3 regions of the Micrococcus sp. GbtcB5 genome follow, and region 3 is predicted to be linked to each of the others. Evidence: predicted binding sites of a transcription regulator. Region 3 holds the regulator's gene; each other region holds the start of a gene.
What was found. Region 3 encodes HrcA, which represses chaperone genes, less so after heat shock. Its sites were predicted from a motif close to TTNGCACTCGNNNNNNNCGAGTGCNAA; they were not measured.

Region 1 (10,041 bases), on a different contig from region 3:
GCCGGGGACCCCACCGCGCCCGCCGGCCAGGACGAGGCGGACTCGGCCGCCCTGGCCCGGGACGTGCTCACCGCTCCGCGGCTGGCCGTGCCGGCCGACGTCGTCGACGAGGTGGCGCGCCTCGTGCTGCTCACCGCCGCCCACGACCCCGCCCCGCACGACGCGGCCGGGGCGGTGCTCTCGGACGCGGACCTCGAGGTCCTCGGCCGCTCCCCCGAGGCCTACGCCCGCTACGTGGCCGCGGTGCGGCGGGACTACGCGCACGTGTCCGACGCGGACTGGGTCCGCGGTCGCAGCAAGGTGCTGGACGCCCTGCTGGACGCCGAGCGGCTGTATCGGACCGCGCCCGGCCGAGCACGCTGGGAGGCCGCCGCCCGCCGCAACCTGGCGGCGGAACGGGCCGCGCTGTCGGCCTGAGCGGGGCGCCCCGGTGCTGACCCGGGACGCGGCGAGGCCCGCCTCCCGGGCGGGGAGGCGGGCCTCGCAGGCTGGGCGCCCGAACGGGCCGGGCCGGCTCAGCGGCTGATCACATCATGCCGCCCATGCCGCCCATCGGGTCCATGCCCTCGGCGCCGGCGGCGGCCTTCTCGGGCTTGTCCGCGACGACGGCCTCGGTGGTCAGGAACAGGCCCGCGATGGACGCGGCGTTCTGCAGGGCCGAGCGGGTCACCTTCACCGGGTCGTTGATGCCGGCGGCCAGCAGGTCCTCGTACTCGCCGGTGGCGGCGTTCAGGCCGTGGCCGTCGTCGAGGGTCTTGACCTTGTCGGCCACGACGCCGGGCTCCAGGCCGGCGTTGAGGGCGATCTGCTTCAGCGGGGCCTCGATGGCGACCTTGACGATGTTCGCGCCGGTGGCCTCGTCGCCCTCGAGCTGCAGGCCGCCGAACGCCTTGGCGCCGGCCTGGATCAGGGCGACGCCGCCGCCGGCGACGATGCCCTCCTCCACCGCGGCCTTGGCGTTGCGCACGGCGTCCTCGATGCGGTGCTTGCGCTCCTTGAGCTCCACCTCGGTGGCCGCGCCGGCCTTGATGACGGCCACGCCGCCGGCCAGCTTGGCGAGGCGCTCCTGCAGCTTCTCGCGGTCGTAGTCCGAGTCGGTGTTCTCGATCTCGGAGCGGATCTGGGCCACGCGGCCGGCGATCTGCTCGGCGTCGCCGGCGCCCTCCACGATGGTGGTCTCGTCCTTGGTGATGACCACCTTGCGGGCGGTGCCCAGCAGGTCGAGGGTCGCGTTCTCCAGGGACAGGCCCACCTCGGAGGAGATGACCTGGCCGCCGGTGAGGATGGCGATGTCGGCGAGCATGGCCTTGCGGCGGTCGCCGAAGCCCGGGGCCTTCACGGCCACGGACTTGAAGGTACCGCGGATCTTGTTGACCACGAGGGTGGCCAGGGCCTCGCCCTCGACGTCCTCGGCGATGATCAGCAGCGGCTTGCCCGACTGCATGACCTTCTCGAGGATCGCCACCATGTCCTTCACGGAGGAGATCTTCGAGTTGACGATGAGGATGTAGGGATCCTCGAGGACGGCCTCCTGGCGGTCCGCGTCGGTCACGAAGTAACCGGAGATGTAGCCCTTGTCGAAGCGCATGCCCTCGGTGAGCTCGAGCTCGAGGCCGAAGGTGTTGGACTCCTCGACGGTGATGACGCCCTCCTTGCCGACCTTGTCCAGGGCCTCGGCGATGAGGGAGCCGATCTGCTTGTCCGCGGCGGAGATCGAGGCGGTGGCCGCGATCTGGTCCTTGGTCTCGATCTCGCGGGAGGCGGAGAGCAGCTCGGAGGTGACGGCCTCCACGGCCTTCTCGATGCCGCGCTTCAGCGACAGCGGGTCGGCGCCCGCGGCCACGTTGCGCAGGCCCTCGCGGACCAGCGCCTGGGCCAGCACGGTGGCGGTGGTGGTGCCGTCGCCGGCGACGTCGTCGGTCTTCTTGGCGACCTCCTTGACGAGCTCCGCGCCGATCTTCTCGTACGGGTCCTCGAGCTCGATCTCCTTGGCGATGGAGACGCCGTCGTTGGTGATGGTGGGAGCGCCCCACTTCTTCTCCAGCACCACGTTGCGGCCGCGGGGGCCGAGGGTCACCTTCACGGCGTCGGCCAGGGTGTTCAGGCCCTTCTCCAGGCCGCGGCGGGCCTCTTCGTCGAATGCGATGGTCTTGGCCATGTGCAGGTCCTTTCTGGACGTCGGCTTCCTACTGCTGGTGGCTGACCCGCGCCGATGCCCGCGACGGACGGCCCCTGGGGGCCTCACCGGTGGACAGGTCCTCCTCCACGGCGCCGGACCGGCCGGGGTACGGCTGGCAGTCGCGCCTTCGGAGTGCTAACCCCATTATGAGCACTCGCACCGGGAGAGTGCAAAAGGTCTGCGGTGCGGGGCCCGCCCTTCCGCGGACGGCGGACGGCCCCCGGCAGAACGCCTCGGAAGGCGCCCCGCCGGGGGCCGGAAAGGGCGCGCGGCCGACACGGCCGCACGACGGGCGGATCAGCCGGTGACGACCACCGCGACGCCGTTCACCTGCAGGTTCGGGGTCTGCATGACCGGGAAGCCGAGCTCCTTGCCGACCGCCTCGGCGGCGGCCTTGTTGGCCGAGCCGTTGTACAGGACGGTGGAGGACTGGATGCCGTAGCCGCTCCAGTTCTTCGCGTCCACCGAGGTGTAGCCGGCGCCCGTGAGCCGCTGCGCGTAGGAGGCGGCGAGGCCCTGGGTGCGGGTCGCGTTGTACACGGTGACGTGGGTGCCGCGCACGGCCGCGGACTGCGCGGCTGCACGAGAGCTCGACGCGGCCGCAGACTGCGCGGCCGCACGAGAGCTCGACGCGGCCGCAGACTGCGCGGCCGCACGGGAGCTCGACGCGGCCGCGGACTGCGAGCGCGAGGCCTCCGCCGCGGCGGCCGAACGGGACGCGGCGGCGCGCGAGGACTCCGCCGCCTGGACGGCCGCCGCCGACCGGGACGCCTCTGCGGACTGCGCGGCGGCCTCGGAACGCGAGGCCTCCGCCGCCTGTGCCTCCGCGGCGGCCCGGGACGACGCGGCAGCCTGGGACGACTCGGCGGCCTCGGCGGCAGCCGCCTCCTGCGCCGCCCGCGAGGACTCGGCCGCGGCCGCGGAACGGGACGCCTCCGCCGCGTCCTCGGACGGGGTGGCGGACTCGGTCGCGGACGCAGTCGACGCCGACGCGGAGGACGCCGAGGAGGACACGGACGACGCCGACGTCGACGGCGCGGCAGCCGGGGCCGTCGTCGAGCTCTCGGCGGCGACGGGCTCGGAGCGGTCGCCGGTGAGCCACGGCAGGACGACGCCCACGAACAGGCCGGCGAGCAGGACGAGGCCGGCCACCCAGAGCAGCGGGCTCAGGCGGCGACCCCCGCCCGCGGCGGTCGCGCCGGCAGCGGCGAAGGACTCGCGGTGCGCGCCGCGCTGGTCCGTGTACTCGGGGACCTCGTCGAAGCGGTCGGGCTGGTAGGCCATGGGTCAGTTCTCCTGGCGGGAAGCGGGCGTGGACGGCGCCGGATCCGCGGGTCCCCTCCGGGCCCGGCTGCGGGTGCCGCGCTTGCGCAGCAGCCGCGTGACCAGCAGGGGTCGGTAGGCCAGGGCGGCCTCACGGTCCAGCAATCCGTTCAACACCTGATAATAGGCGGTCGGAGACAGCCCCAGACGCTCTCGGACGGCGTGGTCCTTGGCCCCGCCGTACCGCCAGGTGGCGGCCTCCAGGTCCAGGACCGCACGCTCCAGGTCCGTCAGCTCGTCCCGTCGCGCACGCGCGCGGGCACCCTCCTCCGGGGCCGGATCGGGCGAGACGGGCGTGGGGTGGGACATGGCGGCCACTGTACCCACCCGGTCTACCCTCGGGGCATGGAGTTCATCGCGCCCCTGGATCCGGGCTGGGAGGCGGCCCTCGCCCCGCAGGCCGCCGCGTTCGAGCAGGTCGGCGAGGCCCTGCGTGCCCGCCGGGCGGCCGGAGAGCAGGTGCTGCCGGCGCCGGAGCACATCCTGCGGGCGTTCCGTCAGCCGTTCGCGGACGTCCGCGTCCTCGTGCTGGGCCAGGACCCCTACCCGACGCCGGGCCATCCGATCGGCCTGAGCTTCGCGGTGGACCGCCACGTGCGGCCGCTGCCCCGCTCCCTGGCCAACATCCACCGGGAGCTGCACGACGACCTCGGCATCACCCCGCCCGCCCACGGGGACCTCTCCGCGTGGACGGACCAGGGCGTGCTGCTGCTGAACCGCGCCCTCAGCGTGCGGGCCGGCGCACCCGGCAGCCACCGCGGCCTCGGCTGGGAGCAGATCACGGAGGCCGCGGTGCGGGCCCTCTGCGCGCGCGGCACCCCGCTCGTGGGGCTGCTGTGGGGAGCCGACGCGCGGCGCATGGCGCCGCTGCTGACGGCGGCGGGGGCCGGCGTCGTGGAGTCCCCGCATCCCTCGCCCCTGAGCGCCCACCGCGGGTTCTTCGGCTCCCGGCCGTTCAGCCGGGTGAACCGGCTCCTCGAGGCGGCCGGCGCGGCCCCGGTGGACTGGCGCCTGCCCGACTGAGCCGGGCCGCCGGTCAGCCGCGCTGGTGCATCACGAGTTCGGTGGGCAGCAGCGTGCCCATCCGGTCGGTGATCGGCTTGGCCAGGGTGTTGCCGAAGGCGACGCCGGCCGCGATCGCCACGACGATGACCGCGGCGTTGAACAGTCCCTCGACGCCCAGCAGCGTGGCCCCGGTCTCCACGGTGAACCCGTAGACGGACCGGAACATGGTGAGTCCGGGAAGCAGGAACAGCATGGACGGCAGGACGATCACGAGCGCCGGGGCCGCGAGCCGCTGGGCCACCAGGCGGCCGAGGAACCCGACCGCCGCCGCGGCGACCGCGGGCACCAGCCGGTCGCTGACCCCGATCTGCTGCGCCGCCAGGTACGCGCCGAAGCCGGCCCCGGACACGAGACCGCAGGCCAGGATCTGGGGCCACCGCGACTGCTCCACCACCGCGTCCGCCATGCCCGCGGCCATCACGAGGCCCAGCAGCAGCAGCGGCGGATAGCTCAGCGTCCCCGCCTCGGCCAGGTCCAGCTGTTCGAATCCCAGGAGATCCCCGATGCCCACGGCGATCATGATCCCGGCCATCACGCCGGCGAACACGAGCAGCGCGGAGAGGAAGCGGCCCGCGGCGGTCACCGGGAAGCCGTGGATGGCGTCCTGCACCGCGGTGACGAACCTCGCCGTGGGCAGGAGCATCATGATGCCGCCGGCGATCACCAGCGCCGGGTTGACCGGCAGGTCGAGGGCGTGGGCCATCAGCGCGATCACCGTGGCCGTGATCGCCCCGAACATCGTGGAGAAGATCTCCGGGAAGCGCGCCTTGTCCGCCTGGACCTTGAGCCAGAAGACCAGCCAGGTGGAGACCATGCCCAGGGCCGCGCCCGTCCAGGTCCCCCCGATGAACGGCACGAAGCAGGCCACGAACACGCCGGAGAAGAGGACCTCGAAGACGGCGGGGAACGGCTTGGGCTGATGCCGGATCTCCACGAGCCGGCGCTGGGCCTCGGCCCGGTCCACCTCGCCCGCGGCGATCTCCTCGACGAGCCGGTGGACGGCCACGAGCCCCTCGAAGTTCACCGAGGCCGAGCGGACCACCCGCTGGAGGGTGAACGGGGCCTCGCCGCGTGAGGAGTCGGGCGCGTAGTTCAGGGAGATGGACTGGTTGGTCAGGTCCACCTCGGTCTCGAGGATCCCGTAGGCCTGCGTGGCCACGATGATCGAGGTCTCCACGTCCAGCGAGGCCGCCCCGAAGCTGAACATCGTCTCGCCCAGCTTGAGCGCGAAGTCCAGGGTGGTGCGGGCCTCGAGGGCCTGCGCCTCCGCGCGGCGCTGCTGCAGCGTGGAGCGCATGCGGCGCCCATACGGCGAGGAGTGCAGGCGGTCGGCCAGCACGAGCGCCTGCGTCGGCAGGTTCTCGACGAAGACCTCACGGGAGCGCCGGCCCCGCCGACGCCCGCGCTTCTCGGGCGGGCCCACGGGGACCACCGGGTCCGGGACGGTGACGTCCGGCGCGGGGATCACATCCGGGGCGGGCAGGGCGCCGTCGGCCTCCGCGGGCGCCAGGACGGAGGTGGGCACCTGCTCGGACAGCGGCGGCTCGGTCAGGGGCGCGTCCGCGGCCGGCTCCGGCAGCGTCTCCGCCTCCGGCTCGGCCGATTCCTCCGGCTCCGGCGCCGGCGTCGAGACCGGATCGGCGGCGGCGGGGCGGACCACGGGCGGCAGCGGCTCGGTCGGCTCGACGGCGACCGCGGCCGCGGCCGGGTGGGCCGACTCCGCCGGGTCGAGGTCGAGCAGGCCGGGGTCCTCCGGGTCGATCGCGAGGTCGCCGACAGCGGCGGCGTCCTCGGCGCCGGCCGGGCGCAGCACGGGGATGAGCGTGGGGACGGCCGGGGGCTCCGCGATGTGGGGGTCGAACCGCGCCGGCTCCTGGGTGCCCTCCTGCTCCATGCGGCTCACCCTCTCCTTCCGTATGCGGGCGCTGGACGCGAGACGGCGGTGGGCCGAGCCCCGCCGACGCGTCCATCCAACCACGCCGACACCTCCCCCGCCGGGGCCTTCGGCACCGCGGCCCGGGGATGCGAAAGGGCCCTCCCGGAGGAGGGCCCTGCTGCGGTGGATCTTACTGGACTCGAACCAGCGACCTCTCGCGTGTGAAGCGAACGCTCTAACCAACTGAGCTAAAGATCCGGGCGTCGCCCCATGGGGGTGACAACTCGAAGAACGATACCTCAGGCGGCGTCGCCTGTCCACCCGGGCGACGGCCGCCCCGCGCACGGCGGAGCGGCCGTCGAGAGCCGACGAGCACGTCAGGCGTCGGTCAGCGTGGCGCCGGGCTCGAAACCGCCCTGGGCGACCAACGAGGCCCCGGCGCCCGGAGCGGGCCCCGGTCAGGAGCTGCCGCCGAGGGAGGAGACCGCCCTGGTGGCGTCCGCCAGACCGGCGCCGCAGCCTGCGTAGCAGGTCACCGGCATGGACCGGGCCGTGGACGTGAGGGTGGACTCGACCTGGGCCGGGGTGAGGCTCGGCCGCTCGGCCAGCAGCAGGGCGGCCAGGCCCGCGACGTGCGGGGTGGCCATCGAGGTGCCGTTGTAGGCGGCGTGGCCGGCCGTCGTCGGGGTGGTGGCGCCGTTGTTCACGGTCGAGATGATGTTCGCGCCCGGGGCGGTCACGTCCACGACGGAGCCGTAGTTCGAGAACGAAGCGCGGGCTCCCTGCGAGGTGGAGGCGGCCACCACGATGGTGTTCCGGCAGTTGGCCGGGCGCACGTTGGCGGCGGGCTGGTTCTCGTTGCCCGCCGCCACAACGACGGGCACGCCGCGGGAGACGGCCGCGTTGATCGCGTTCTGGTAGGTGGTGCCGCACATGCCGGAGCCGCCGAGGGACATGTTGATGACGTCCGCCGGGTTCGGGTTGGCCGGCACGCCCGCCACGGTGCCGCCGGCGGCCCACACGACCGCGTCGGCGATGTCGGACAGCGAACCGCCGCACTTGCCGAGCACGCGGATGGGCTGGATCTTCGCGTTCGGGGCCACACCGACGACGCCCTGGGAGTCGGCCACGGCCGCGACGGTGCCCGCCACGTGGGTGCCGTGCCACGAGGAGTCGGAGGCGCCGGTGGTGCCGCACTCGCCGGCGGCGTACCAGTCGCCCTCGTCGCGCGGGTTGGAGTCGCGGCCGCCGCCGTCGCGCGCCGCCCTGCCGTCGGAGATGAAGTCGTAGCCGGGCACGACGTTGCGGTCGAGGTCCGGGTGGGAGGTGATGCCGGTGTCGATGACGGCCACGGTCGCACCGGAGCCCGTCGTGCGGTCCCACGCCCCGGGGACCCGCATGCCGTGGGTGCCGGTGAAACCCCACTGCTGCGAGTAGAGGGCGTCCACGGGGCTCAGGCCGGTGGCGGTGAGGATGGCGTCCGGCTCCACGGCCTCGACCGCCCCGGAGGCCTTCAGGTCGGCCATGAACTTCGCGGACTCGGCCTGATCCAGCTTGCGGTCCGCCTTGACCACGCGGGAGCCGAGCGCGGTCTCACGCAGCTCCTTCACGGAGACGCCGGCCTCCTTCGCGGCCTTGCCCCAGGCGTTCGCGCGGCCCTTCGCGTGGGCGTTGGCGGCGGTCTCCTTGTAGGTGACGATGAAGGAGTCGTAGCCGTCGGCGTTCGGGTCCTCCACCTGCGCCGCCGCCAGGGGCGAGGCGGCGGTCGGGGTGGCTGCCGGTGCGGCGGGGGCGTCGCCGGAGGGGGCCGCGAGCGCGGGGGACGAGGTCAGGGTCCCGCCGGCGAGGACGGCGCCGGCCACGAGGGCGCCGATGCGGCGGCGGGTGCTGCGGGGTGGGGAGGACTGCACGGGATCTCCTCGGAGTTCTGGGCCACCGGACGCGGGTGCCCGAGGGGCTCGGGCCGGGGTGGCTGGGATCACGGTAAGGTCACGATTCCGTCACGACGAGGCCCAGGGTTGAAGTCTGGCGGATGGTCGAGGCATCTCTGGCGGATCCGCCAGCCGTACCTGGCGGATGGCCACGGGCGCGCACAGCGGCGCCCCAGCGTCGGCCCGCGCCGGACGCGACGACGGCGCCGCGCCCTCCCGGCGGAGGTGCGCGGCGCCGTCGGGCCCGCGGTGGGGTGGAGCCCCCTGCCGGATTCGAACCGGCGACCTGCTGTTTACAAGGCAGCTGCTCTGGCCAGCTGAGCTAAGGAGGCTTGCGGCCGGCGCCCGGGGCGCCGCGGCCGGCCCTTCCAGCGTACAAGGCCCGGGCGGACGGCGCGGGGCGCCCCCTGCGTGGGGACGCCCCGCGGACCTCGGCGACGGGTCAGCCGGGTCAGCCGGCGATCTTGGCGCCCGCCCAATCGGCGAAGGTCTTGTCCTCGCCGTCGAGGGCCCAGTTCTTCCCGTCCACGAACACGGTGGGGGTGCCGGCCACGCCGGCGACGCGCGCCTGGCGGGTGGTGTGCTCGACCGCGGAGCGGAACGTGCCGTCCTCGACGCAGGAGGCGATGTCCGCGCCGTGCTCCTGCGCGAGCTGCGTGATCGCCGCGTTGTCCAGGCCCTTGCCCTGGTGCTCGTCGTAGGTGGCGAACAGGGCGGCCACGAAGCCGTTGTAGGCCTCGGGCTTCTGGTCCGCCACGCAGTACGCGGCGTTGGCGGCGCGGGCCGAGTAGTTCTGGTTGTTCGGGGCGCTCAGGTAGTCCACCATCCGGTACTCGACCGTGGCCTCGCCCTGTTCGAGCCACTGCTCGATCTGGTCCGCGTTGGAGGTCTCGAAGTTCGCGCAGTGCACGCAGTTGAAGTCCGCGTAGAGCACGATCCGCGTCGGCTCGCCGTCCGCCCGGGCCTCGGTGTCCGGCAGGGTCTCGGGCTGGGAGCTCGCGGACTGCTTCGGCACCTCGATCCTCGAGGGGTCGACCTCGCGTTCTCCCGCGCCCTCCGCCAGGCCCGTGGCCGAGGTCAACTCGATGCCGCCCTGCTCGTTCGTCACGGCGGGGATGGGGCCGGCGGCCGCGGCGTCGTCGCCGTTGCGGTTGAGCACGAACGCGACGACGAGGCCGATCACGAGCACCGCCGCGAGGACCGAGCCCCAGATGACGCCGGTGCGGCGGCGGCGGTCCTTCCTGCGCTGCTCCTCCTGGATCTGGCGGGCACGCGCACGGGCGTCCTTCGCCGAGGTGTGCGAGCCTGACGTGTTCCGGGCCAAGGGTCCTCCTCGTGGGGCAGTCGGTCCGGGTCGAGCACCGGAGCCGGCGGGCAGCGGGCGCGCCGCGCCAGGCGAGCATAGCGGCCCTGTCTGGAAGGATCGTGACCATGGACACCGTCGAGACCCCCTCCCCCGTCGATCGACTGACCATCACGGGGGCCCCCTCGGGGGACGCCTCCGAGGACCCGGCGACGTCGCTGCTCGCCCTGCCCTGGGCGCTCCCCCTCGAGACGTGGCCGCGTGAGGTGCTGGCGGCCCTGCCGCGCGGCATCTCCCGTCACGTGGTGCGCTTCGCCCGCATGGGCGGGGGCATCGTGGCGGTGAAGGAGACCACGGAGGAGCT
Region 2 (10,041 bases), on a different contig from region 3:
GCACCCGACCTGGCTCGGCGAGACGCTGGCCACCGTCGGCAGCATCTACATCAGCCTGCTGAAGGCCGCGGTCGTCCCGCTGGTCTTCTTCGCCGTCGTCGCCTCCATCGCCAACCTGGCCCAGGTGACCAACGCGGCCCGCCTGGCCGCCAAGACCCTGCTGTGGTTCGCCATCACGAGCCTGATCGCGGTGCTCATCGGCCTCGCCGTCGGCGTCGTGCTGCAGCCGGGCGTGGGCACCGGCCAGACCGCGCCGGCGTCGTACCAGGCCAAGGACGTCGGCTGGCTCGACTTCCTGACCTCCCTGGTGCCGGCGAACTTCCTCGGCCTGACCGTCAAGACCACGGCGGGCGAGGACGGCGCGCTGGCCTCCTCCCCCACGTTCAACGTGCTGCAGATCCTCGTGATCGCGATCGTCGTGGGCGTGGCCGCGCTCAAGGTCGGCGAGAAGGCCGCCCCGTTCCTCACGTTCTCCCGCTCGGTGCTCGCGATCATCCAGAAGCTGCTGTGGTGGATCATCCGCCTGGCCCCGATCGGCACCATCGGCCTGCTGGGCAACGCCGTGGCCTCGTACGGCTGGTCCACGATGGGCACGCTGGCCAAGTTCGTGGTGGCGATCTACGTGGGCCTGGCCCTCGTGATGCTCGTGGTGTACCCGGTGCTGGCGCGCTTGCACGGGCTCTCCGTCAAGCAGTTCTTCACCGGCGTGTGGCCGGCGTTCCAGCTCGGCTTCGTCTCCCGCTCCTCCCTCGGCACGCTGCCCGTCACCCAGCGGGTGGCCGAGCGCAACTTCGGCGTGCCCACCGGCTACGCCTCCTTCGCCGTCCCGCTGGGCGCCACCACCAAGATGGACGGCTGCGCCGCGATCTACCCGGCCGTGGCCGCGGTGTTCATCGCGCAGTTCTACGGGATCGACATGAGCCTGAGCCAGTACGCCCTCGTGGCACTCGTGTCCGTGCTGGGCTCGGCCGCGACCGCCGGCACCACCGGCGCCACCGTGATGCTCACGCTCACGCTGTCCACCGCCGGGCTGCCCCTCGAGGGCATGGCCCTGCTCCTGGCCGTCGACCCGATCGTGGACATGGGCCGCACCGCCCTCAACGTGTCCGGCCAGGCCCTCATCCCCGCGCTCGTGGCCTCCCAGGAGGGCATCCTCGACCGGGACCGCTACGACGCCCCACGCGGCGACATCTTCGGCGAGGACGAGGAGGAGATCGTCGAAGCCCGCGCCCACGCGACCGCCGACTCCCGCGCCCAGCTCGTCGGCACCCCGGAGCCGCGCGCCTGAGTCAGCGGCCGGACGGGCCTGCTCCGGCGGGCCCGTCCGCGCCGTCCCCGTCCCCCTCGTCCAGGTACTCGCCCAGCACGTAGTCGTAGTCCACGGGGTTCCCGTCCTCGTCCGTGCGGCGGTACCAGTCGGTGATCTCCGCGGCGGTGGAGTCGAACCCCTCGCCGGCCGCGTACCAGCTGCCCGGCGGGGTGCGCTCCACCGTGAACGCGAAGTCGTCCCCGTACTCCACCAGGCCCCGCACCGTCGCCTTCTCGACGGCGGCCCGCTGGTACCGGTCACGGATCGCGAAGGGGTCGTTGGCCAGTTCGCGCTGGAGCGCGACCGCCATGAGGACGAGCACCACGGTGAACGGCAGCGCCGTGATGGTGATGAGGTTCTGCAGGCCGGTGAGCGCGGTGTCGCCGCCGGTCAGCAGCATCACGACCGCGATGCCCGCCATGCACAGTGCCCAGAACACCGTGATCGTGCGGCGCGGGGCCGGGGCGCCGCGCTGCGAGAGCTGCGAATTCACGATCGAGGCGGAGTCCGCCGTCGTGATGAAGAAGACCGCCAGCATGACGATCACGACCGGGGCCACCAGCCCGCCGCCGGGCAGCTGGTCCAGGACCACCCAGAAGATCTCCGCCGGCGCGGGCAGCGACGCGGCTGTGCCGTCCGGCGCCACGGAGCCCTGGGTCCGCTGCAGCCAGATGGTGGTGCCGCCGATGATCGTGAACGCGCCGACGATCACCGCGGCCGGGATGAACAGGGCCCCGAGGACGTACTGGCGGATGGTCCGACCCTTCGAGATCTTCGCCATGAACACGCCCACGAACGGGGCCCAGCTGACCCACCACGCCCAGTAGAAGATCGTCCAGCTGGAGAGGAACTCCTGCATGTCCTCCCCCTGGGCCATCGAGGCGCCGAGGGCGTCCGGGGCGGAGGAGACGTAGTCCATCAGGACGCCGGGCACGATGTTCAGCAGGAACGCCGTCGGGCCGACGACGAAGAAGAACAGCGCCAGGCCGAGGGCGAGCAGCATGTTGATGTTGGACAGCCACCGGATGCCGCGGGCCACACCGGACACCGCCGAGAAGATGGTGCCGATCGTGAGCACCACGATGATCCCCAGCGCCACCGTGTTCCCCGGCGCCGACCAGCCCGAGACGATCTCCACGCCGCGGCCGATCTGCAGGGCGCCGATGCCCAGCGAGGCCGCCGTGCCGAACAGTGTGGCGATGATCGCGAGCCCGTCGATCAGGCGCGCGCCGACCGAGTCGCTGCGCTGGGAGTCGCCGAACAGCGGCGCGATGATCGAGCTCATCAGCGGCACCCGGCCCCGGCGGTAGGACACGTAGCCGACCGACAGACCGACGATCGCGTAGATCGCCCACGCGTTCACGCCCCAGTGCAGCGCGGCCTGGGCCAGCGCGCCCGTCACCGCCTCCTCGCTCCCCGCCTCGTACGCCCCCGGGCGCGGGGCCAGGTAGTAGGTCAGCGGCTCGTACGGGCCGAAGAAGATGATGCCGATGCCGATGCCGGCCGCGAAGAGCATGGCCGACCAGCTCGCCGTGGAGTACTCCGGCTTCTCCCCGTCCAGTCCCAGCGGGATCTCGCCGTACCGGGAGAACGCCAGGACGAGCAGGAACACCACCATCCCGATGGCCAGCAGGGCGAACAGCCAGCCGGCGTGGAGCATCACCCAGTCGAGGGCCGCGCTCGAGACGGCCAGCACGGCGTCCGGCTGCAGCACGCCCCACACCACGAAGCCGACCACCAGCAGGCCGACGACGGCGAGGATCACCCGGTCCACGCCGTAGCGCACCCGGCGGTCCTCCACGGACACGCCCGGCACGAGGGCCGGGTGGATGCCGTGCGGATAGGAGAACTCGCGGACGAAGCGGCGCAGCCGTGGCCGGGCCGGGGCCCGGGTCGGGTGGGACCCGGTGGGACGGGGCGGCGTGGGTGTGTCCATGGGCACACCATAGGGGGCGCCCCGGACGGCGGTCGTCTCCCGCCCGCACGACGACGGCCCCTCACCCGGGCGGGCGAGGGGCCGTCGTCGTCGACCGGCCGCGTCAGGGCCGACGGAGGGGTCAGTGCTGGTGGTCGGCCTCGTCCTCCTCGGCGGGCTTGTCCGCCACGAGGGTCTCGGTGGTCAACACGAGGGCCGCGATGGAGGCGGCGTTGGCGAGCGCGGAGCGGGTCACCTTGACCGGGTCGATCACGCCGTCGGCGATCAGGTCGCCGTAGACGCCGGTCTTCGCGTTGAAGCCGTGGTTCGGCTCCAGCTCGGCGACCTTGGAGACCACCACGTAGCCGTCCTCGCCCGCGTTCTGGGCGATCCAGCGCAGCGGCTGCTTCAGGGCCTTGCGGACGATGTCCACGCCCACGGCGGCGTCGCCGGTCAGGGCCTGGACGTCGGCGTCGGTGTCGAGCGCGGTCAGCGCATTGATGAGCGCGGTGCCGCCGCCGGCCACGATGCCCTCCTCGAGGGCGGCGCGGGTCGAGGACACGGCGTCCTCGATGCGCTGCTTGCGCTCCTTGAGCTCCACCTCGGTGGCGGCGCCCACGCGGATCACGCCGATGCCGCCGGAGAGCTTGGCGAGGCGCTCCTGGAGCTTCTCGCGGTCCCAGTCGGAGTCGGTCGCGGCGGACTCGGCCTTGATCTGGGCGACCCGGGCCTCGACGTCCTCGGCCGCACCGCCGCCGTCGACGATGGTGGTCTCGTCCTTGGTGACGGTGATGCGGCGGGCGGAGCCGAGCACGTCCAGGTCGGCCTGCTCGAGCTTCATGCCGAGGTCCGGGGAGACGACCTGGGCGCCGGTGAGGATCGCGATGTCCTGCATCATGGCCTTGCGGCGGTCGCCGAAGCCCGGGGCCTTGACGGCCACGACGTTCAGGGTGCCGCGGATCTTGTTCACCACGAGGGTGGACAGGGCCTCGCCCTCGATGTCCTCGGCGATCACGAACAGCGGCTTGTTGGCCTGCAGGACCTTCTCGAGCAGGGGCAGCAGCTCCTGCACGTTGGAGATCTTGCCCGAGTTGATCAGGACGTAGGCGTCCTCGAGCACGGCCTCCTGACGCTCGGCGTCGGTGACCATGTACGGGGACAGGAAGCCCTTGTCGAACTGCATGCCCTCGGTGACGTCCAGCTCGGTGGAGGTCGTGGAGGACTCCTCGATGGTGATGACGCCGTCGGTGCCGACCGTGTCGAACGCGCGGGCCAGCAGCTCGCCGACCTCGTCGTTCTGGGCCGAGATGGCGGCCACGTGGGCCACCTCCTGGCCCTCGACCGGGCGGGCGTTCTCCTGCAGGCGCCGCTCGACGGCGGCCACGGCCACCTCGATGCCCTTCTTGACCTCGCCCGGCGCGGCGCCGGCGGCGACCTGGCGCATGCCCTCGTTCACGAGGGCCTGGGCCAGCACGGTGGCGGTGGTGGTGCCGTCGCCCGCGATGTCGTTGGTCTTGGTGGCGACCTCCTTGGCGAGCTGGGCGCCCATGTTCTCGTACGGGTCCTCCAGCTCCACCTCACGGGCGATCGTGACGCCGTCGTTGGTGATGGTGGGGGCGCCCCACGCCTTGTCGAGCACCACGTTGCGGCCCTTGGGGCCGAGGGTGACCTTGACGGTGTCGGCGAGCTTGTCGATGCCGGCCTGGAGGGCGCGGCGTGCGTCGTCGTTGAAAGCCAGCTGCTTGGCCATGACGGACGCTCCTTTCGTTCAGGGAGTCAGGGGGTGCGGGGACGCGAGGGGCCCGGGGCGCGCGCACCGGTGCGGTGCGCGCCGCTCACCGGGCCCGTCGCGGCGGGGTCACTTGGTGACGACGGCCAGCACGTCGCGGGCGGAGAGCACCAGGTACTCCTCGCCGCCGACCTTGACCTCGGTGCCGCCGTACTTGGAGTACAGCACCACGTCACCCTCGGCGACGTCGACCGGCACGCGGTTGCCGTTCTCGGCGACCCGGCCCGGGCCCACGGCCACGACCTGGCCCTCCTGCGGCTTCTCCTTGGCGGTGTCCGGGATCACGAGGCCCGACGCGGTGGTCTGCTCGGCCTCCAGGGGGCGGACAACGATGCGATCCTCGAGGGGCTTGATGGAGACAGACATGCTGCACACTCCTTCTTCGTCGACGTGCGGCTCCGGCGGGCTCGCCGGTCCGCTGATGCTGTGGTCTGCGGGTGCGCCACGGGCGTCAGACCCTCCGTCGTCGCGGTGCCGGACGGTCCACCTCGGGCATTGGCACCCGGTACCCCCGAGTGCCAGTCCTGACTCTACTCCGGGTTCTGGCACTCCTTCAACATGAGTGCCAGCCGTGTCCCCGCCGTCCGCCGCGGGCGGAGGCGTGGGGCGCGGTGCGGTGGGGCACCGTGGGGCGGCGGGCGGGGCGGGTTCCGGGCCCGGGAGCACGCGGAGTGGTCACGACTGCGGCCGGGATCCTGTCCCTCCCCCACTCCCCACCCTGCCCCCCGCCACCCTCCGTGGGCAGAAACCGCACCCCCGCCACCCTCCGTGGGCAGAAACCGCACCCCCGCCCACCGCGTGGGCAGCATCCGCAGGTTTTCGATCTCCGTGGGCAGAAGCGCCCTCTCTTCTGCCCACGGATGTTGCGTGGGCGGAACTCCTCGCAGTTCTGCCCACCGAGCCATGACGACGTCGTCCCGACGGGACAACCGGCCGCCGCCGAGTCCTGCACAGCCGGCCCACCCCGCGCCGGTGTGCACAGACACGCGGCCCGTCCGGCCGCCGCCGGGCCGACCGCGTCAAGGTCGACCCATGTCCTTCGCCCCCGACCTCCCCCTCGTCCCCGTCTTCACCACCCGCGACGTGCTCGAACGCGGTCTACCGCCCAGCCGGGTGCGGCGGTCCGACGTCCTCCGCCTCGCCCGCGGCATCCACCGTCGCCGTGACATGCCGCTGCGCACCTGGGAGTCGGCCGGGCTCCCGCCGCCGCACCACGGGGTCGGCCTCGACCTGCTGACCGCCCTCCTGCGGTCCCGTCCCGACGCCGTCCTCTCCCACGAGACGGCGGCGCACCTCCACGGCCTCCCGCTTCCCCCGGGCGGGGCCACGCGACGCGCCGCCGTCGAGATCACGTTGCACCGCGGCACCGCACGGGCGCGGATCCCCGGCGTCATGGAGCACCGCAGACCCCTGCCCGCCGGCCACGTCACCTCCGTGCTCGGGCTACGGGTGACGACGCCGGAACGGACCTGGCTCGATCTGTGCTCGATCGGCCACCCCTGGGACGAGGCATCCCTCGTGTCGGCGGGTGACCACCTGGTCCGTCACCCCTGGTCCCCGCGCGGCCGGCGGCCTCCCATCACCACGGTCACCGCGCTGCACGAGGCGATGCGGCCGCTCGGGCGGTTCGTCGGAAGACCGCGGGCGACGGCGGCGCTCGAGCGCGTACGGGTGGGTGCCGACTCGCCGCAGGAGACCCGGCTGAGGCTGGCGCTCGTCGAGGCGGGGCTGGGCGAGCCGACGCTGCAGCACGTGTTCGACCCCGGGCGGCGGGACGCCCCCGAGGCCGATCTGTGGTTCGAGGACTGCCGGCTCGTCCTCCAGTACGACGGCGAGGTGCACCGGAGTGCCGAGCAACACGCCCGGGACGCCCGGCGAGACCAGTACTACGCGGAGCGTGGGCAGATGACCCTGCACGTCACGGGCCGGGACGTCGGCGAGGGATACGCGCGGGTGATCGAGGCCGTCCTCAGACGACGGGCACAGGTCTCGAACGGCTGGGATGCCTGACGTCGTCGTCGCGTATGGCCCTGCCGTCCATGCGCAGGGGTTCCGTGGGCAGAAGCGAGGGTGCTTCTGCCCACGGAACCTGGAAACACGCGGGTTCTGCCCCCGGAAGGCGAGACCCGGCGGGTTCTGCCCACGGAACGCTCGCGTCGGCCGGGCACCCGACCCCCGCCCGGACCGACCCGGGCCGGCCTCACCGTCGCCCCGCTCAGTAGTACACGGCCAGCGGCCCGTGCGGTCCGTCCACCACGCTGCAGGGGGTCTTGAAGATTCGCTCCAGCACCTCAGGGCGCAGGATCTCGGCCGGGGTGCCGGTCTCCACCACCTGGCCGTCGCCCATGGCCACGATCCGGTCGGCGTAGTGGGCGGCGAAGTTGATGTCGTGCAGCACGATCACCACGGTCCGGCCCAGCTCGTCGGCGGCCCGGCGCAACTGCTGCATCATCTGCACCGAGTGCTGCATGTCCAGGTTGTTCAGCGGCTCGTCCAGCAGCACGTACTCGGTGTTCTGCGCCAGCACCATCGCCACGTACGCGCGCTGCCGCTGGCCGCCCGAGAGCTGGTCGAGGTACCGGTTCTCGAACGGGCCGAGGTTGAGGAAGTCGATCGCGTCGGACACGTGCCGCTCGTCCTCCAGGGTCAGCCGGCCGCGCGTGTACGGGTAGCGCCCGAACCCCACGAGCTGTCGCACGGTCAGCCGCGTCACGAAGTGGTTCTCCTGCCGCAGGATGGACAGGGTCTGCGCGATCTTCCGGGACGGCGTCGTGGTGATGTCGTGCCTGCCCACGGCGATCGTCCCGGCGTCGGCGTCCTGCAGCCGGCCGATCATCGTCAGCAGCGTGGACTTGCCCGCCCCGTTGGGCCCCACGAGCGCGGTCACTCCCCCGGCCTGGATGTCCAGGTCCACGGGTCCGATGCACACCTCATCGCTGTGGCGCTTCACCACGCCGCGCAGCTCGATCACAGACGTCCCTTTCTCATCACGACGACCAGGAAGGTGATGCCGCCGATCAGCTCGATGACCACCGTGACCGCACCCCCCGCGTAGAACACGTGCCGCAGCACGAAGTAGGCGCTCGTGAGCACCGCGTACCCGGCCAGCGCCGCCACCGGGAGGATGAACCGGTGGTCGTGGGTGTCGACGAGGCTGTACGCCAGCGTCGCCACGAGGAACCCGAGGAACGTCATCGGGCCCACGAGCGCGGTGGTCATGGCCATCAGCACGGAGACCAGCAGCAGCGTCACCATGAGCTCGCGCCGGTGGTGCAGGCCCAGGTTGGTCGCGGCGTCGGCGCCGAGCGCCACCGTGTTCAGGCGGCGGGAGCGCAGCCACAGCAGCGCGCACACGACGACGGCGATGGGCGCGGCGATCGCCACGTACTCGGTCCGGGCGTTGGAGATGTTGCCGAAGAGCCGCGCGCTCAGCAGGTCGAACGAGTTCGGGTCCAGCAGTCGCTGCATGAACGTGCTCAGCGCGGCCAGCCCGCCGCCCAGCACCACGCCCACGAGCAGCATCAGATGGACGCTGCCGTAGGGCCGGGAGAGCAGCCACGAGTACAGGGCCGTCGCCAGCGCCACCATGAGCGCGGCCTGGGCGAGGAACGGTCCCACCCCGGTCAGCACCGCGACGCCCGCGGCCCCCAGCACGTACACGGCGGCGGTCGACACGGCGGTGTAGAGCGCCTCGAACCCCATGATCGAGGGCGTGATGATGCGGTTGCCCGTCACCGTGTGGAAGCTGACGGTCGCGAAGGAGTGGCACAGCGCCACGATGCCGATCACGCCCAGGGACTCCACGCGCATCCGCGCGATCATCCAGAACGCGCGCGAGCCGGGCTCGGCCTCGTTGCCCCACAGCAGGACCCCGGCGGTGGAGAGCACGGCGACGGCGGCCAGCACCGCGACGACGACCGCATACCTCCGGCGGTCGGCGGCGGTGACGAACGCGCCGGACCGGCGCGGGGCGTCGGCGTCGACGGGCCCGGCGGCGGTGGCGCCGCCGAGCGGGGCGGGGAGGCGACCCGGGGCGGTCGCGAGCGGCTCAACCATGCTTGGCCTGCCTCAGCAGCAGGGCGAGGAACACGATCGCGCCCACGAGGCCCAGGATCAGCGAGATGGGCACCTCGAACGGGGCGATCACGGTGCGCCCGATCAGGTCGCAGACAATCACGATCCACACGCCGACCATGACCACCCAGGGCAGATTCGTGCGCAGGTTGTCGCCACGGACCATGGACACGAGGTTGGGGACCACGAGCCCCAGGAACGGGAGGGCCCCGATCACCACGGTGACCACGCCGGTGGCCACGGCCACCATGGCCACGCCGGTGAGGATCACGGCGTCGTAGTTGAGGCCGACGTTCGTGGCGACGTCCTTGCCGAGGCCGGCCACGGTGAAGCGGTCCGCGATGACGAAGACCGCCACGCACACGATCAGCACGAGGAAGAGCAGCTCATACCGGCCGCGGACCACGGAGGTGAACGAGCCGGCGAACCACGCGCCCACCTGCTGCAGCATGTCCGTCTGGAGGGCGAGGAACGTCGAGGCGGCGCCCACGACGGCGCCGAGCATGATGCCCACGATCGGCACGATGAGGGAGGACTGCAGGCGCACACGCCGCAGGAAGAGGAAGAACACGAGGGTGCCGACGAAGGCGAAGAGGATGGCCCCGGCCATCCGGGTCACCAGGCCCGCCCCCGGCACGAGCACCATGGTCACCAACAAGCCGAGACCGGCCCACTCGGTGGTGCCCGTGGTGCTGGGCTCCACGAAGCGGTTCTGCGTCATGAGCTGCATGATCAGCCCGCACATCGCCATCGAGGCGCCGGCCAGCACGAGGGCGACCGTGCGCGGCACGCGCGTGATGGCGAACATCTCGCGTCCGCCCTCCGCGCCGACGTCGTACACGCCCACGAACAGCGAGACCACGACGAGGACCGCGGTCACCACGATGCCGGCCAGCAGCGGCCAAGTGCGCTGCCAGCGGGTGCGCTCGGGCCGCAGGACGGCGGGCGGGACCC
Region 3 (8,317 bases):
GAGCACCTCGACGGCCTGGGCCAGGCCGGACTGGGTGCCGCGCGGCAGGTCCACCTGCGAGGTGTCGCCCGTGACGACCATGCGGGCACCGAAGCCGAGGCGGGTCAGGACCATCTTCATCTGCTCGCCGGTGGTGTTCTGGGCCTCGTCGAGGATCACGAACGCGTCGTTCAGGGTGCGGCCGCGCATGTACGCCAGCGGGGCGACCTCGATGGTCCCGGCCTCCATCAGCCGCGGGATCGACTCGGGCTCGATCATGTCGTGCAGCGCGTCGTACAGAGGGCGCAGGTACGGGTCGATCTTCTCGGAGAGCCCGCCGGGCAGGAAGCCGAGCCGCTCGCCGGCCTCGACGGCCGGGCGGGTGAGGATGATGCGGTTGACCTCCTTGGCCTGCAGCGCCTGCACGGCCTTGGCCATGGCCAGGTAGGTCTTGCCGGTGCCGGCCGGGCCGATGCCGAAGACGACGGTGGAGCGGTCGATCGCCTCCACGTAGTCCTGCTGGTGCAGGGTCTTCGCGCGGATGCGGCGGCCCCGGCCCGAGAGGATCGAGTCCAGGTGCAGCTGACCCGCGCCTCGCCCGGTGGCGGCGTCGCGGACGTGGTGGACGACCTGGCCCATCACCTCGGGGGTGACGGCCTGGTCGCGGCGGGCGATCGAGCGCAGGTCCTCGACGACGCGCCGCACCGAGGCCACGTCGGCCACCGGCCCGGCCAGGTCCAGCCGCTGGTCGCGGACCGTGACGTCCACGGTGGGGAACACGCCGCCGAGGATCCGCAGCAGGGCGTCCTGCGGTCCGAGCGTGCGGACCATGAGGTCGGCGGTCTCGAACGCGACCCCCTCGTGCGCGGTGGCGGGCGGGGTCGGGGTCGTGGGGGGCACGGTCACGATGGGGCGGATCACCTCGGGGTCGTGGGGGCGGGACGTCCCGTCCAGTCTAGGCGTCGGCGCGTCGTCCTGCCGGGGCTCACCAGCGGCCGAGCCGGTGCTGGAGCACGGCGAGGGCGGCGGGGCCGGCCGTGGAGGCGCGCAGCACGTGCGGGCCGAGCCGCACCGGCACGGCCCCCGCGGCCACGCAGGCCTCGAGCTCGGCCGGGCCGATCCCGCCCTCGGGGCCCACGACGACGGCGATCTCGGCGGCCGCGGAGAGTCGCTCCACGGGCATCGCGGACACCCCGTGCTCCGCGTCCTCGTGCAGCACGAGGACGAGCCGGCCGCCGTCGTCGTCCCGGACCAGCCCGGCGACCGCCGTCCCGGAGACGTGGTCCCGGACCGCGGGCACCCGGGCGCGACGCGCCTGCTTGGCGGCCGCGCGGGCCGTGTCCGCCCACTTCTGGCGGGCCTTGGCGGCCTTGGGACCCTTCCAGCGGACGATCGAGCGCTCGGCCTCCCAGGGCACCACGGCGTCCACGCCGAGCTCGACGGCGGCCTGGACCGCCATGAGATCCCGGTCGCCCTTGGCGAGGGCCTGGACGAGCACGAGCGCCGGGGTGGGCGCCGGCTCCTCCGCCACCGTGTCCAGCCGCACGGTCACCGTGTCCGGGGCGGCCGCGAGCACGGTGCCGTGGCCGAGCGTGCCCGACCCGTCGGCCAGGAGCACGGCCTCCCCGGGGGCCAGGCGCATGGCCGCGGCGGCGTGCCGGGCCTCGGGACCGCCGAAGACGACCTCCGCGCCCGCGCTCGCGCCGGCCAGGGAGCCCGGCTCGAGGTGGAACAGGGGGGCGGTCACAGGTTCCTCAGGTTCTCCCGCAGCCGGGCGAACATGCCCTTGGCCTGGGGTGCGCCGTGCACGACCTCCTCGCCGCGCACCTCGGCCAGGCGCTCCAGGAGCTGGCGCTGCTCGTCGTCCAGGTCGGTGGGCGTGGTGACCACCACGTCCACCTTGAGGTCGCCACGGCCCTGCCCGCGCAGGCGGCCGACGCCCAGGCCGTGGAGGACCTCGACGTGGCCGGACTGCACACCCGGGTCCAGGCTGACGGACTGCTTGCCGTCCAGGGTGTCCAGCGTGACGGTGGTGCCCAGGGCCGCGGCGGCCATGGGGACGGTCACGGTGGTGGCCAGGTGGTCGCCCTCGCGGCGGAAGGTCTCGTCCGGGCGGACCGCGATCTCCACGTAGAGGTCCCCGTTCGGGCCGCCGCCCGGGCCGGCCTCGCCGCGGCCGGCGAGGTGGATGCGGGTGCCGTCGTCCACGCCCGCGGGGATGCGCAGGGTCAGCGGCGTCCGGGTGCGGACGCGGCCCTGCCCGTCGCACTCGTGGCAGGGCGTCGGGATGACGGTGCCGAACCCCTGGCAGGCGGGGCAGGCCTCGGTGGCCATGACGGTGCCCAGCAGCGACCGCACGGGGCGCTGGATCATGCCGTGGCCGTGGCAGGTCTGGCAGGTCTCCGGCTGGGTGCCGGGCTCGCAGCACGAGCCCTCGCACCGATCGCAGCGCACGGCCGTGTCCAGCTCGATCGTCTGCTCGCCGCCGAAGACGGCGTCGCGCAGGTCGATCCGCGCGGTCACCAGGGCGTCCTGGCCGCGGCGGGCGCGGCTGGCGGGGCCGCCGCGGCCGCCCTGGCCGGCGGCGTTCATGAAGGTCTCGAAGATGTCGGCGAAGCCCCCGAAGCCGCCCGCCCCGCCGAAGCCGCCCGGGAAGCCGGCCTGGCCGTTCTCATTGCCCGTCGTGTCGTAGGCCCGGCGCCGGCCCTCGTCCGAGAGCACCTCGTAGGCGTGGGAGATGCGCTTGAACTGCTCGGCCGCCTCCGGGTCGGGGTTGACGTCCGGGTGGTGGGTGCGCGCGAGCTTGCGGTAGGCGCGGCGGATCTCCTCGGTGCTGGCGTCACGGCTGACGCCGAGCGTCTCGTAGTGGTCGGTCACGGTGGGGATTCCTCTCGGGGAGAGCGGGACGTGGGGCGATGCGGGACGGGGCCCGCCAGGACGCGTGGAGGCGCGTCAGGTGGTCAGGATGCGGGAGAGATAGCGGGCGATCGCCCGGACGGCGGCCATGGTGCCCGGGTAGTCCATCCGGGTCGGACCGATGACGCCGACCTTCGCCACGGCGCCGGGGCCGTAGGCGGCCGCGACCACCGAGGTGTCCGCGAGCGATCCGGCGTTCTCGGAGCCGATCCGCACGGACACCCCGTGGGCGTCCTGCTCCATCTCCGTGAGCAGGCGCAGCAGCACCACCTGCTCCTCAAGCGCCTCCAGGATCGGCCCGATGGACGCGCCGAAGTCCCCCGGGGAGCGGGCCAGGTTGGCGGTGCCGGCCAGGACGATGCGGTCCTGCCGGCCGGCCTCGAGCAGGTCGTGGACGGCCGCGGCCACGAGGGCGGCGGACTGCCGGTGCTCCGGGCGGACCCGGGTGACGACGTCGTCCACCACGGTGGCCGCCTGCACCGGACCGAGCCCCAGCAGGGCGTCCAGCAGGAGGCCGCGGAGCACGGACAGCTCCGCCTCGTCGACCGGACGGTCCAGCACGGCGTGCCGCTGGTCCACCCGCCCCGTGGACAGGATGAGGACCACGAGCACGCGCGTGGGCGCGAGGGAGACCAGTTCGAGGTGGCGGATCGTGGAGCCGTCCTCGTGGGGGAACTGCGCGACGGCGACCTGCTGGGTCAGCTGGGCCAGGAGGCGCACCGTGGACTCCATCATGTGCTCGGTGTCCGTCTCCGGGTCCAGCAGGGTCCGCACGGCCCGGCGCTCGGCGGGGGACAGCGGCTTCACCTCGGAGAGGCGGTCGACGAACACGCGGTAGCCCTTGTCCGTGGGGACGCGCCCGGCGGAGGTGTGCGGGGCCACGATGAGGCCCTCCTCCTCGAGCGCAGCCATGTCGTTGCGCACGGTCGCGGAGGACACGCCCAGGGCGTGCCGTTCCACGAGCGCCTTGGAGCCCACGGGCTCGCGCAGCGCCACGTAGTCCTCCACGATCGCCTGGAGCACCTGCAGGCGGCGGGGCTGCTCCGACATCTCGGTCCTCCTCTGGTCCGTCGGGATCCGGGGCGACCCCGGAGGTGCCCCTGGCTGGCACTCCGGCGGGTCAAGTGCCAATGCTACCGTCCGACCCGGGGGACGACCCGACCGGCCCGCACGGCTTCGCTCACGGTGATCGCCCGCCCCCGTTGCTACCGTGCTCTCCCATGGACTGGAGCAGCTGGGGCCCCGCGGGCCACGACGACCTGACGCGCCGCCCCGCCCGGACCGTCCCCGATGTGCCCGCCACCCCCGGCACGGTGGTCGAGGACGTGGCCTCCGGGTTCACCGGGGCCGTGAGCGGCATCGAGCGCTCCGGCGGCGTGCACGTGGTGGTCCTGGAGGACCGCCGCGGCGTGCGCCGCGGCTTCCCCCTCGGCGGCGGCTTCTGGATCGACGGCGAGCCCGTGACCCTGGTCCCCCCGACCGCCGCGGCCCCGGCGGCGCCGGCCCGCACCGCCTCCGGCTCGCGACGGGTCGAGGGGGCGCGGGCCCGCACTGCCCGCGCCTCTCGCATCTGGGTGGAGGGCGTGCACGACGCCGAGCTGGTGGAGAAGGTGTGGGGCGAGGACCTGCGCCTCGAGGGCATCGTCGTGGAGCCCCTGCACGGCGTGGACGACCTCGCCGGGGCGATCCGTGCGTTCGCCCCCGGTCCGCGGCGCCGGCTCGGGATCCTCGTGGACCATCTCGTCACCGGGTCCAAGGAGGAGCGCCTCGCGGCCGAGGCCATGCGCGTGCCGGGGGCCGCGGGCAACGTGCTCATCCTCGGTCACCCCTACGTGGACGTCTGGCAGGTCATCAAGCCCTCCGTCTTCGGCATCCCCGCGTGGCCCGTCGTGCCGAAGGGGCAGGACTGGAAGACGGGGATCCTGCGGGGACTGGGCTGGCCGCACGGGAGCAAGGAGGCCACGGGGCTGGGGTGGAAGCGGCTGCTCTCCCACGTCACCACGTACGCGGACCTCGAGCCGTCCCTGCTGGGCCGCGTGGAGGAGCTCATCGACTTCCTCACCGCCGCACCCGAGCACTGATCTCGGCGCGGCCCCCGCCCGCCCGCGCTATGCTGGCCCATGCCCTGCGCCCGGTCCCCGGCGCGCGGGTCCCGCGATCCAGGAGGAGCCCCTCGTGAACACCCGCGCGCAGCCCGACGCCGGCCGCACCGGCCACGGCCCGCCCGCCTGGCTCGTCTCGGCCGGCGGCCGCGGCGCCCCGCTCACGGCGAAGCAGGACCGTGACCGCGCGGCGCTGGCCCATCTCAGTCTGGCGTTCGGCGTGCTCGGCCCGCTGGTCGTGTGGCTGCTCTATCGCGACCGCGGCCCGTTCACCTCGCAGGAGTCGCGGGAGGCCCTGAACTTCTCCGGGCCGCCCACGCTCATCACGCTCCTGTTCTTCTTCCTGTCCCTGTTGCCGGTGGTCGGCCCGATCTTCGCGATCCTCGGCGCGCTCACGTGGGCCGCCATGGCGGTCTACGGCGTGATGGGCGCCTCGCACGTGTCCAAGGGCCGTCCGTTCCGGTACCCGTTCAACCTGCGCATCCTGCGCTGACCCGGGGTCGGCCGGTCAGAAGCCGGCCAGCGCCCGGACGATCGCGTCGTTGCGCAGCCGCCCCTCGAGCGTCGGGATGATGCGCCCGTCGACGGCGGCGCGCCCGTCCAGCAGGCCCGCGGCGATGAGTTCGGCGATCGCCCCGCGGATCCGCGCGGCCTCCCCCGGCGTCTCCGAGACGAGCTCCGCGGTCGGGAGCCCGCCCACCGTGCGCACCGCGAGCATGATGCGCTCGAGGCGCCGCGCGTCGGCGTCGGGCCGCTCGCGGCCGACGGCGGGGGTGACCCCCGTGGCCAGCCGCTGCGCGTAGGCGGCGGGGTGCTTGGCGTTCCAGAACCGGACGCCGGCGAGGTGCGAGTGCGCGCCCGGGCCGATCCCCCACCAGTCCTGGTCCTCCCAGTACGCCACGTTGTGCCGCGCGCGGTGGACCCCGGACCCCCGCGGATCCCGCGCCCAGTTGGACACCTCGTACCAGCGGTAGCCGGCGGCGCTGAGCAGCTCCTCGGCGAGCAGGTACTTGTCCGCCTGGTCGTCGGGGTCCACGTCCGCCACCTCGCCGCGGGCCACCTGGGCCCCGAGCTTGGTGCCCTCCTCCACGATCAGCGAGTACGCGCTCACGTGGTCCGGGGCCAGGACGACTGCGGCCTCGAGCGTGGCCCGCCAGTCGGCGAGGGACTCCCCCGCGGTCCCGTAGATCAGGTCCAGGGACACCTCCAGGCCGGCCTCGCGGGCCGCGGCGACGGCGGCGGGGACGGACTCGGGCCGATGGGTGCGCTCGAGCGTGGCGAGCACGTGCGGCATCGCGGACTGCATGCCCAGGGAGAGGCGGGTGAAGCCGCCGGCCGCGAGCTGGCGGGCGTACTCCGGGGTGATCGTGTCCGGGTTGGCCTCGGTGGTCACCTCCGCGCCGGGCGCGATCCCGAACCGGTCCACCGCCGCCTGGAGGATGCGCACGAGGTCCGCGGCCGGCAGGAGCGTGGGCGTGCCGCCGCCGAAGAACACCGTGTGCAGCGGGCGGGCGGGCACGTCCGAGGACGCGAGCACGTCCGCGGCGAAGTCCAGCTCCGCGACCGCCGACTCCCAGTAGTCGCCGCGACCCGCGCCGGGGCCAAAGTCGACGGCCGTGTACGTGTTGAAGTCGCAGTAGCCGCAGCGCACCGTGCAGAACGGCACGTGGACGTACAGGCTGAAGGTGCGCGCCGCGCCGTCGCGGGCGGCCGCGCGCACCCGCTGCCCGACGTCGGCCGGCAGCCGGCCGTCGTCGGGGACGGGCTCGCCGAGGGGCAGGGCGGGCACTTACTTCTTCGCGGCCTGGTCGGCGCCGGCGCCGTCCGAGGATAGGGCGGCGATGAAGGCCTCCTGCGGGACCTCGACCCGGCCGACCATCTTCATGCGCTTCTTGCCCTCCTTCTGCTTCTCGAGCAGCTTGCGCTTGCGGGAGATGTCTCCGCCGTAGCACTTGGAGAGCACGTCCTTGCGGATCGCGCGGATGTTCTCGCGGGCGATGATGCGCGAGCCGATGGCGGCCTGGATCGGCACCTCGTACTGCTGGCGCGGGATCAGCTCCTTGAGCTTGCCCGTCATCATCACGCCGTACGCGTAGGCGTTGTCCCTGTGGGTGATGGAGGAGAACGCGTCCACCTGTTCGCCCTGGAGCAGGATGTCCACCTTGACGAGGTCGGCGACCTGGTCGCCGTCGGCCTTCCAGTCCAGCGAGGCGTACCCCTTGGTGCGGGACTTGAGCTGGTCGAAGAAGTCGAACACGATCTCGGCCAGGGGGATCCAGTAGCGGATCTCCACGCGTTCCTCGGAGAGGTAGTCCATGCCCTTGAGGTTGCCGCGCTTGGCCTGGCACAGCTCCATGACGGCGCCGATGAACTCCGCCGGCACGATGATCGTGGCCGAGGCCATGGGCTCGCGCACCTCGAGGATCTTGCCCTCGGGGAACTCGGAGGGGTTGGTCACGGTGACGACCTCACGGTCCTCCCGGGTGACCTCGTAGACCACGTTGGGCGCGGTGGAGATGAGATCGAGGTCGAACTCGCGCTCGAGGCGCTCGCGCACGATCTCCAGATGCAGCAGACCGAGGAAGCCGACGCGGAAGCCGAAGCCCAGCGCGACCGAGGTCTCCGGCTCGTAGACGAGCGCGGCGTCGTTGAGCTTGAGCTTGTCCAGGGCGTCACGCAGCACGGGATAGTCCGAGCCGTCGATGGGATACAGGCCCGAGAACACCATGGGCTTGGGGTCCTCGTAGCCACCCAGGGACTGCTCCGCCGGGTGGGCGTGGTTGGTGACCGTGTCGCCCACCTTGGACTGACGCACGTCCTTCACGCCGGTGATGAGGTAGCCCACCTCGCCCGCGGCCAGACCGTTCGTGGGCACGGGCTCCGGGGAGGAGACGCCGATCTCGAGGAGCTCGTAGGTGGTGCCCGTGGACATCATGCGGACCTTCTCCCGCGGGGAGAGCCGGCCGTCCACGACGCGCACGTACGTGACGACGCCCCGGTAGGTGTCGTACACGGAGTCGAAGATCATCGCGCGGGCCGGGGCGTCCGCGTCCCCCTCCGGGCCGGGGATGGCGCGGACCACGCGGTCCAGCAGGTCCTCGACGCCGACGCCCGTCTTGCCGGAGACGCGCAGCACGTCCTCGGGCTCGCAGCCGATCAGGGAGGCCAGCTCGGCCGCGTAGCGGTCCGGATCCGCGGCGGGCAGGTCGATCTTGTTGAGCACGGGGATGATCTCCAGCTCGTGCTCCATGGCGAGGTAGAGGTTCGCCAGGGTCTGGGCCTCGATGCCCTGGGCGGCGTCCACCAGCAGGATCGCGCCC

Region 1: a site for HrcA is predicted at 2,292-2,318, ahead of groL (chaperonin GroEL). Genes of this name have one in related genera too.
Region 2: a site for HrcA is predicted at 5,556-5,582, ahead of groES (co-chaperone GroES). Genes of this name have one in related genera too.

What each region holds. Positions count from the first base shown of each region.
Region 1 covers NZ_JAGXJK010000008.1:75,578-85,618, forward strand. The annotation lists gene KVS67_RS04405 (DUF4031 domain-containing protein) at 1-417, shown strand, start outside; gene groL (chaperonin GroEL) at 527-2,158, opposite strand; gene KVS67_RS04415 (LytR C-terminal domain-containing protein) at 2,477-3,463, opposite strand; gene KVS67_RS04420 (DUF3263 domain-containing protein) at 3,467-3,811, opposite strand; gene KVS67_RS04425 (uracil-DNA glycosylase) at 3,848-4,525, shown strand; gene KVS67_RS04430 (threonine/serine exporter ThrE family protein) at 4,539-6,461, opposite strand; tRNA gene KVS67_RS04435 (tRNA-Val) at 6,628-6,701, opposite strand; gene KVS67_RS04440 (S8 family peptidase) at 6,902-8,353, opposite strand; tRNA gene KVS67_RS04445 (tRNA-Thr) at 8,630-8,706, opposite strand; gene KVS67_RS04450 (thioredoxin domain-containing protein) at 8,826-9,698, opposite strand; gene KVS67_RS04455 (DUF4032 domain-containing protein) at 9,806-10,041, shown strand, end outside.
Region 2 covers NZ_JAGXJK010000016.1:25,871-35,911, reverse strand. The annotation lists gene KVS67_RS07510 (dicarboxylate/amino acid:cation symporter) at 1-1,288, shown strand, start outside; gene KVS67_RS07505 (BCCT family transporter) at 1,290-3,245, opposite strand; gene groL (chaperonin GroEL) at 3,367-4,974, opposite strand; gene groES (co-chaperone GroES) at 5,083-5,379, opposite strand; gene KVS67_RS07490 (hypothetical protein) at 6,046-7,023, shown strand; gene KVS67_RS07485 (ABC transporter ATP-binding protein) at 7,229-7,984, opposite strand; gene KVS67_RS07480 (iron chelate uptake ABC transporter family permease subunit) at 7,981-9,069, opposite strand; gene KVS67_RS07475 (ABC transporter permease) at 9,062-10,041, opposite strand, start outside.
Region 3 covers NZ_JAGXJK010000007.1:79,555-87,871, reverse strand. The annotation lists gene KVS67_RS03995 (PhoH family protein) at 1-888, opposite strand, end outside; gene KVS67_RS03990 (16S rRNA (uracil(1498)-N(3))-methyltransferase) at 965-1,726, opposite strand; gene dnaJ (molecular chaperone DnaJ) at 1,723-2,856, opposite strand; gene hrcA (heat-inducible transcriptional repressor HrcA) at 2,932-3,945, opposite strand; gene KVS67_RS03975 (DUF3097 family protein) at 4,116-4,976, shown strand; gene KVS67_RS13985 (DUF4870 domain-containing protein) at 5,071-5,490, shown strand; gene hemW (radical SAM family heme chaperone HemW) at 5,506-6,786, opposite strand; gene lepA (translation elongation factor 4) at 6,787-8,317, opposite strand, start outside.